Regions from separate parts of the Bacillus sp. AFS031507 genome, predicted to be linked through region 2. Evidence: riboswitches for the same ligand, from Rfam matches in the RefSeq annotation. Region 2 holds a riboswitch; the other holds the start of a gene.
What was found. A riboswitch is a leader RNA that binds a small molecule or an ion and turns the genes downstream of it on or off. The one in region 2 is predicted to bind glycine.

Region 1 (4,811 bases), on a different contig from region 2:
AAAATAACAACAGTGGAAAAGAACAATGCATTGGAAGGTACCTGACGAGAAGTAAGTTTTGCAAATGGTACAGGTGCATTTTTATCTCTGGCAAGTGAGTATACCATCCGGCTTGTACTGAAAATGGCGCTGTTACATGCCGAAGCTGCAGATGTTAGAACGACAAAATTGACGATACCAGCAGCTGCAGCGATACCAACCGCCACGAATACTTGAACGAATGGGCTTTTCTCTGGATTGATGGCGTTCCACGGATAAATACTCATTATGACAATAAGGGCGCCAATGTAGAAAATTAATACCCGAATAGGGATATTATTGATTGCTTTTGGGATAACTTTTTCCGGGTCTTCTGTTTCACCTGCAGTTAGTCCTACAAGTTCAATGCCAACAAACGCAAACACCACCATCTGGAATGAGAGGATAAAGCCATTTATCCCATTTGGGAACATGCCGCCGTGACTCCATAGATTCGTGAAACTGGATGCGCCTGAATTTGTGGAAAAGCCTTTAATAATCATGAAAATTCCGACAACAATTAATGCAAGAATCGCAATAACTTTAATTAAGGCGAACCAGAATTCCATTTCGCCAAAAAGCTTTACGGTTGCAAGGTTCATAACGAGCAAAACGACTAGTGCAATTAATCCTGGCATCCACTGTGGTACACTTGGAAACCAAAACTGAGTATAGAGACCAACTGCTGTTAAATCCGCCATTGCAATTGAAATCCAGCAAAACCAGTAGGTCCAGCCTGTAATAAATGCTGCCATATTACCTAAATAGTCTCTTACAAAGTCAACAAAAGAATGGTATTTCAAATTGGATAAAAGCAGTTCTCCAAGGGCGCGCATGATTAAAAAGCAAATGACCCCTGTAATCAAGTAGGCAAATAAAATCGATGGACCTGCTAAATGAATAGATTTACCTGCTCCAAGAAATAATCCTGTTCCGATAGCCCCGCCAATAGCGATAAGTTGAACGTGCCTGTTTTTTAATCCTCTTGACAATGTTTGTTCCTGCATATGAATTCCCTCTCTCTACTTTTCAAGGATGTTTGCAATTTTTTGATGGCTTTAAATAATATGTAAAATCAATAATTGCAAATGGATCCCAATGAAAGTTTAATATTTATTTAGTCAATTAGGCATAAATAAGCGCTTACATTTTTCTAAAAAATATATATTCAACAGGACAATCATGATGCGCCTCTCCAATTATTAGTTTTGTCTTTAACTCCTCCTTTTTTGTTTCTTACTATTTTTCTCCACAAAAAAAAGGACAGAGAAAAATAGGCGTTCCCCATTTTCCTCTGTCCTTTTACCTGAGAGTATAACTCCTTTGGTGGCACATGGCGCTCTCCAGAGACGCGTCCTATTGTGGTCCTTTTACCTGAGAGATTGAGCCCAATTTTTGGGACTTGCTCCTTCGGTGCTAAACGATGCGTTTAGTCTCTCCCACAATACTCATCCGCAATTATTAATATAATTAAATCCTAATCTATCGAAAGCATGATGTCAAATGAATTTTCTGAATTTAAATATTATTATAATTTTTTAGAAATATAGAGGGCATTGTTATCAGACACTTGTTGATGATTTTTTTGAAAATAGTTTCATTCTATTTCTCCCCCGATTTCCTATTTAAATACTTACAAAAAAGTGTAAAACTAGTTAAATCATAAACGTATCATTTTAGGTGAATTTGTATTTTTTAAGATTTAAAACATTCAGATATATATACCCATAGCTAAAGTCCTAGCTTTAAAACATATAAGAACGCAAAATTGATATAAATTAAGCGCAAACTTAAATCAATCAAAAAAAAAAAGCCAAAAACTAGATCTTGGCCCGTCGACCTTTATGGAGTTTTTTCCGGTACCTTTACAAGCGCTGATTTTCGAAACTCTGATGGTGAAAAGCCTGTAAGCCTCTTAAAGTTGTTACTAAAATAAGCTAAATCCGAGTATCCAACTCTCTCAGCAATTTCAGCTAATCGTAAGGTTGTTTTTAGTAACAAACGTTTGCTTTCCTCAATTCGCAGCTCGGTAATATAATCGACAAACTTTTTGTTCAGCTGTTGTTTGAATAATTGACTAAGATAACTAGGATTCATATGGACAGATTCTGCCGCATCTTTCAGTGTAATTTGGTCTAATGGTGTTTTTTCTAAATACTGCAAAACCTTTTCGATCGTTGAGGAAGGAAGATTTTCATCCTCATTTTTTGGAGTATTCCTTTTTGTCTCTTCTTTTGATTTCATTTCTAGCCACTTTTCAAGGCAATCTTTTAACTCGGTTTCCTCTACTGGTTTTAGAAGATAATCGGTTACCCCTGTTCGAATCGCATGTTGAACAAATTGAAACTCGTCATGAACACTGATCACAATGACATCCTGTTTCTTCTTCAATTGACTCAATTCTTTTACTAACGAAAGCCCGTCCATTATCGGCATTCGAATATCCGTTAACACTAGATCTGCATCATTATGCTTAATCCAGTCGAGCGCTTCTAACCCGTTTTCACATTCGTGGACCACTTGCAAAGGAAGCTTCAACTTGTTTATCGTCCACTTAAGAGCTGTTCGAACCCATCTCTCATCATCAACCAACAAGATATTTTTCTTCATACTCTCTCCTCCTCCACATGATGATCTAGTATCGGTAAATGGATCAATACCTCAGTCCCTGAACCCTGTTCACTTTGAATGGTTATTCCATACTCGGGTCCAAACAAATAATGAATTCTTTGATGAACATTTACGATTCCTATATTTTTCCCATCACTAGTGGCCGTTTTTAAGTCCATTCTTTTCTTGATTTCTTCTAAAATATGATCCTTTATTCCTTCACCAGTATCGGAAATGCGAATAACAACGGAAGATTCAGAATGACGGAAAGCTGATATCACAATTTTTAATTTTCTAGTATTAGGACCAAAACCATGAACAAAACAATTCTCAACCAACGGCTGGAGGGAAAATTTTACCATTTCCAGTTCCATTACCCATTGAGGAATATCAAACATGTACTCAAAACGGTCCTCAAAGCGAAACTTTTGAATCTGCAGATACATTTCACAAAAATTCACTTCTTCTCTAAAACTCACGGTAGATGAATGATTATTTAGATTATACCGAAGTAGTTTTCCAAGTGAGAAAGACATGGTTGCAATATTTTCCTGATTTTCTTCCAATGCCATACCCCTTATAGTTTCAAGAGAATTGTATAAAAAGTGGGGATTCATTTGTGATTGCAGCATTTTTAATTCGACTTCTTTTTGTTTAAGTGACATTTCTGCTTCCTTTAACTTAGAGACGTATACTTCTTCAAGTAGATTGGATAGTTTCTCAACTGTATTATTAAAACCAGCAGTCAGTTGTCCGATTTCATCATTAGAATCCACTCGGACTCTGCCGTCTAATTTTCCAATTTCAACTTCCTTCATAAAATGTTGCAGACGACGGATGGGCCGAATGATGCTTGTGGCGAATCCGAACCCGATCAAATAGGCAATGATCAAAGAGACAAGAATGGTTAAGGATATGGCTTTTTCAATTTGAACGATTCCCCCCGTCAAATCTCGGTATGGGACTGCCGATAGAAACCTCCAGCCGAGGTTTCGAGAGAAAGTATAGGTAACAAAATCTCTCCGTTCATTTTCTAAAATTTCCGTGCTGCTTCCTTCTGTTTTCAGGTTTGAAAGTTGTTTGAATTCAACCCTTTTCCCGAGTTTTAAGTAGTCAGGATGGTAAATATAATGCCCGTTCGCATCTAAAATGGAAAAATAGCCATTTTTACTGATTGTTACCTTGTTAGAGATTTCTTCAATTCTTCTGAAATTGATATCAATAATAAGCATGCCTACAGGTAAGAGAGTCTGGGGATTATAAAGTCTCCTTACTAGTGAAATGACAGGCTGTTCCTTATTTTCTAATTTTAACTTTCTCATAACTAACATACTCATCCCATTAAGTGGGACTGACGAATACCAATATTCCTCTTTCATTTTCGCAGCAGGATAGAAATTTCTATTTCCAAGAGTATCAATAACCTGATTGTTATTAAGTAGTATAGTGATATTTGTTATATCTGCTCTTGAGTATTCTGCTTCTTTAAGGGTGTTACGAGTTGGTTCAATAAATTGATCTCTATTTTCTGACGTTTTCAATTTCAAAAGGCTCGATAATTCAGGAGAGTTGATAATTTTTAGACTGGTAATCTCAAAATCTTGTAAATAATATTCGATATGTGTCTCTACTTGATCAATTACTTGGCTGCTCGATTGTCTAAGTACATTTTCAAGTTCAACCGATGATCGATTGTATGAAATAACTCCAACTGAAATGACTGGAAAAATAACCAGAAAACTGGAGAAAACGCAGAGCTTTATCATCAGTGATTGATTTTTTAAGAGGATGTATCGTTCAAGGAATTCTGCGATTTTTCTCCACCACTTCATCATTGTTGTTATTCATTCCTATCTATTAGTGATTTTTTAAACAGAAAAGACCTAGCTGGTAAATGGATATATTCACCAACTAGGCTTACTGCCAGCTATAGATTATGGACGTGCTTTTTCAATGGCATCCATTACCTCTTTATAATCTTTTGAATATTTATCAACCATGGATTTAACAGCGTCTTTCCAAGGTGTAATATCATCAACCTCAGTGAAGGTAACTCCTGCCTCTTTCAGTTTCTTAGTAGAACGTTCTTCCCACTTATCCCATTCTTCTCTTTGAGCTTGAACGGAATCAAGTGCTGCTTGTTTCACAATTTTTTGATCCTTTTCTGAAAGCTTATCCCATGC
Region 2 (4,811 bases):
AAGCCGGCAATAAACCTAAAGATGTATACTTGTTCAATATTTACGGCTAAACCAGTTAATGCCGTTCCGATAGCAAATAGTAGAATCGTATAGGTAAATATTTTAACTCTCCCAAATTTATCTGCTAAGATACCGAAAATGATTCCTCCAGCGAGCATACCTAAATTGGTAATCGAAGAAATAAGACCTCCAGCAACCATGTCAATATGAAACTCTGCAATAATCATCGACATCGCAAAGGAGATAAACATGATATCCATGCCCTCTAAAGTTAAACCTGCTACTGATGCAACTACTGTTTTTTTACGATAATCCATTTTTGTCGTTCTCCTTTCAAGCCTCACAGGACTTTGATTAAAAGATTATGGGCAAAAATAAAATGCCCTTTCATCCAAAGGACAAAAGGGCATTCATATACATAATTAGTATGATGAAGTTTACTTTTGCCTTTTTGGCCTCTCTGGACCAAATTAAAGGAATTTAATTTCATCTAATAGTAACACGATACATTTCATGTGACAATATTTTTATTATATTGCAAGAATTCTACTTTACGCAGATATTCTAATATTTTTTCCCTTTGTCCTTTTAAATGAATACACTATGAATAAAAGAATGAACCATAATGGTGTCATTAATAAAGCGACACGAGTTGATTCTGCAAATAGCATAATAATGAGAATAAATGCAAATAACGAGAGAACAAGATAATTAATAAATGGGGTAAATGGTGCTTTAAAAATCGACTTTTCATGTAAATCTGGGCGTGATTTCTTATATCGCAGATGACAAATTAAGATAATGCTCCAAACCCAAATAAAACAAATCGCACTAATCGTTGTCACGATACCAAAGGCTTGTTCTGGAATCAGCTTACTTAAAAGAGCTCCGACGGATAGAACAAGTGCAGATATAAATAATGCGTTACTCGGTACATGATTTTTATTTAATTTAGCAAAATTCGCGGGTCCTTGTTGATGATTACTTAAATTAAATAATATGCGGCTCGTTGAAAACAATCCACTGTTACAGGCAGACGCAGCAGATGTTAAGACGACAAAGTTAATAATTCCTGCAGCAATCGGAATACCAACTAAACTAAACGTTTTTACAAAAGGACTGTTTGCTGCATTCAGTTGCGTCCATGGATTGATGCATAAAAGGATAATAAGGGCTCCCACATAGAAAAACAGTATTCTTAAAGGTATTTTATTTATTGCAGATGGGATATTTTTTTGTGGATTGGATGTTTCGGCTGCTGATACACCTACTAATTCAACACCTACAAATGCAAAGACAACCATTTGAAAAGAAAGTAAGAAACCTGATAATCCATTTGGGAAAAGACCACCATGGCTCCATAGATTTTTTACTGTAACCGTTCCTGAATCTGTTTGAAATCCAATAATTAACAAAATGACCCCTATGATGATTAAAGCAAGAATGGTGATCACTTTGATTAAAGCAAACCAAAACTCTAATTCTCCAAATAGCTTTACTGTTAATAAATTTAGTCCCAATAATAGAATTAAACAGACTATAGCAGGCATCCATTGTGGGATATCGAACCAATATTGCACGTATACACCAACAGCAATAATATCAGCCATAGCTGTCATAATCCAACAAAACCAATAGGTCCATCCAGTTACATAACCAGCCCACGGTCCAATATAATCCTCGGCGAAGTCCGTAAATGATTGATAGCCCTTATTTGATAAAAGAAGTTCTCCTAATGCCCTCATTACAAAAAAACATGCGATACCCACAATTAAGTAGGCAAAAATGATAGATGGACCTGCTAACTGAATGGCTTTCCCTGAACCTAGGAATAAACCTGTACCAATCGTACCTCCAATCGCAATCAGTTGTACGTGCCGATTTTTTAAATCTCTTTTTAATTCTTGTTGTGCCACTTCTTTTGCCCCCTCATTTAGTAATAATTTCCTTTGTCCACTATGTGAAGATATGAACAATGAGTTAAACACCATAAAAAAAGAGATTGGAATTTCTCCAATCTCATCGGTCATAAGAATAACAAATAATATCCATTACTCTTTTGTCAGAATAACAAATAAAACTCGTACTCTTCTGTCCTTTTGCCTGAGATTGTGAACCCTTCGGCGCCGCATATTTCCTGCGGTCTCTCCAGAAGCTGCTCCTGCTATAGTTTGACCCATAGCAATCATAGCTTGCTTAGTATTTAATTTATGTAGAAGAACAAATGGTTCAAAATCCCCCGCTAAAAAAAGTTATGCATCATTACATCTTATCTCACAAACTAAATTATTGTTAAATAATTTCTAATTTTAGTAGTATTCAATCACTTTGTCAATAATTAATTTCAGAGAATCTAGATTTATGGAGAAACAAAAAATGAACCCACTGCAAGGGATTGGGTTCATTTATATCGCAATCGTTGATTCTGCATCCTTAATCTCCTAGTACCAAAAAATATTGAATATGATTTGCTGAGATGGGCGTAATCGCGATTATACGATAGCCGATACTTAGTAATTGCGACAAAGTTTCAGCACAATTGTGACGTGGAGGCTCAATCGGAGCATGGAAACTTTTATAAAGATTAATAAATTGATTATTATTTGTACAGTGAAGCAAGATCACATGTCTACCAGTCCATGCTTGACCAATCATGGTTTGTGGTTGGGTTTGTATTTCCCTTTTGATTCTCATAATGAACACCCTCAAGTATTGATACAATAGAATATGGATATAACCCTGTCCAATGTTCTTGGAAAATTAGGAAGTTTTTTTATATGATCCAAATATCTCCATAACAGCAAAAATGGGGTGTTTACTTAAACTCCCCCTCACCTTTTATTAGTTATTATATTTGGCAGATTTGTGAACTCACTCCATACGTCGAGGTTTTGCAGGATCACAATTGGGTGAGTCAAGATTTGCCGATTCTGCTAATTTCATAAGATAATAACATTCTTCACGGTACATATGATCCGCCATTAGGGGGGCGAATGTTCCTAATGCTTGCTTACTTAGTCTAAGTTCTTCTATTTCATGTAGAAAATTTTGAAATAATTTTATTTCTAACTGGCTGTCTGAATTCAATTTTAACAAAGCAGGGAACGAGTTCAAATTAGTTCTTAAATATCCTGCTAGTTCAACTGATTTCAGGTAAAAATCTTCAAAGTTCTTCCTAAATGTATTACTTTTCTCAATGAGTTTCTTTTCAACACTATCTAAATTAGAGGAAATTGCCTCTGAATGACCCGCAGCATCTAATAACCATAAAAGATGATGATGTAGTTCATGGTAAACAGGAGGAACTTCCCCTGCTTTTAGGTGTATTAAAATTCTTAAGTATTCCTCTAATTCATTGACCATATGATTGATGAAGGTTGGCGAAAGGTGCATTTTTATTTTCCCAATCAGATGTTTTCTTAATAAGTCCATTTTAAATTCCCGTAATCTTATAACCTCTGTTTCAGCTTCGATTGTTAATGTCACTAAATCTGAGGAATTTGCACGATCCAGAAGCTTGTCAAAAACTCGAATAAAAGATGATGCCTTTTCAATTTCCTCTTTTTGAACGGGTGCAAGAGCTTCATAAATAAACCGCGAATGATCACCTAATATTTGTAACCAAAAACGATGTTCAAATCTTGCTGTTCTTTCAAGGACATCATTCATGTTTATTCCTCCCCAATAAGAAATCCCCACACTATTTTGATGTTTATTCTTCTTATTTGCTTCTTATGACCAATGACATCCTGTTTGAAATTCCAACAATTTCAATTAAATCTATTAATCTCCTTTCTTCATCACTTTTATAGCCATTTCCTTCCATATATTTCATTACCTATACTTCATTCAGAAAAAATTCTAATAAAAAAAGGAATTCTCAGCGTTTTATAGAAGTGTTAAATTGGAGGTGTAGTGTTATGACGATAATATATTCACCTAGTAACGTACAGGAATTGCTTGGAATTGATGGCAATACATTACGGAAGTATGCCACTCTCTTGGAAGGACATGGGTATCAAGTTCAGCGTAATAACAGAGGACATAGAACCTATATAGATAAAGATGTTATCACTCTCCGCAAATTAATCGAATTCAGTAAGCAAGAGGGTATGACGATGGAACGTTCAGCCGAAGCTGTGATGACATGGATCTCTGAAGAAAATAAAACGGTAACACTTTTGGAAGAAGTGCCGTTACAGACAACTAATGATGGCGATACTGAGCAAAATACTAACACTAAAGAGCTATTGGATCGTATAGAACATTTGGAGCAAGTAAACTTAGATTTAATCAAACATTTGAAGGAGAAGGCAGTACGAGAAGCTCAGCTAGAAGAAAAGATTAATCTAATTTTGAAGTATGTTGAACGTATGGAGCAATTGGAAAAGGAACGAAGTAAAATGATTGAGGAAGAAACCAGAAAGCAAATCGCAGTCGCTGAGCAAAGGAAATGGTGGAAATGGTGGAAATGAGAAAAGCCGTGCTTAGAATAGCATGGCTTTTTTTACAAACATAAGTCAAACAATGAAAATTTTTTTCTTTTATTAAAAGAAGTTAACAGTTCATTTAAAACGAGGAATATCGACAACTTTTTCAATATACCTTGTTTATAATGACTTAAGTATTGAAGTGTAAAAAATTGAGGAGGAAACTAATGGACCTTCTACTCTATATCGGTACGAATCTATTAGGTGCTCTTGCTATTGTGCACCTGATTACATTCACTTTTAATCTATTTTCTAAATAAAGTTCGAGAAAAGGCCTTTTCAGCTACTTATTCTTTAATCTTTGCATTCTTTTAACCTTAT

Region 1: another riboswitch for glycine. It lies ahead of COE25_RS21615 (amino acid permease); the one in region 2 lies ahead of COE25_RS07815 (amino acid permease).

The regions. Positions count from the first base shown of each region.
Region 1 is NZ_NUOW01000025.1:44,079-48,889, reverse strand. Features, by position in the region: gene COE25_RS21615 (amino acid permease) at 1-1,025, opposite strand, end outside; glycine riboswitch at 1,371-1,470, opposite strand; gene COE25_RS21610 (response regulator transcription factor) at 1,861-2,628, opposite strand; gene COE25_RS21605 (sensor histidine kinase) at 2,625-4,463, opposite strand; gene COE25_RS21600 (TRAP transporter substrate-binding protein) at 4,563-4,811, opposite strand, start outside.
Region 2 is NZ_NUOW01000006.1:221,518-226,328, forward strand. Features, by position in the region: gene COE25_RS07810 (MFS transporter) at 1-317, opposite strand, end outside; gene COE25_RS07815 (amino acid permease) at 552-1,916, opposite strand; glycine riboswitch at 2,082-2,162, opposite strand; gene COE25_RS07820 (hypothetical protein) at 2,434-2,694, opposite strand; gene COE25_RS07825 (DUF2935 domain-containing protein) at 2,872-3,669, opposite strand; gene COE25_RS07830 (MerR family transcriptional regulator) at 3,921-4,475, shown strand; gene COE25_RS07835 (patatin-like phospholipase family protein) at 4,774-4,811, opposite strand, start outside.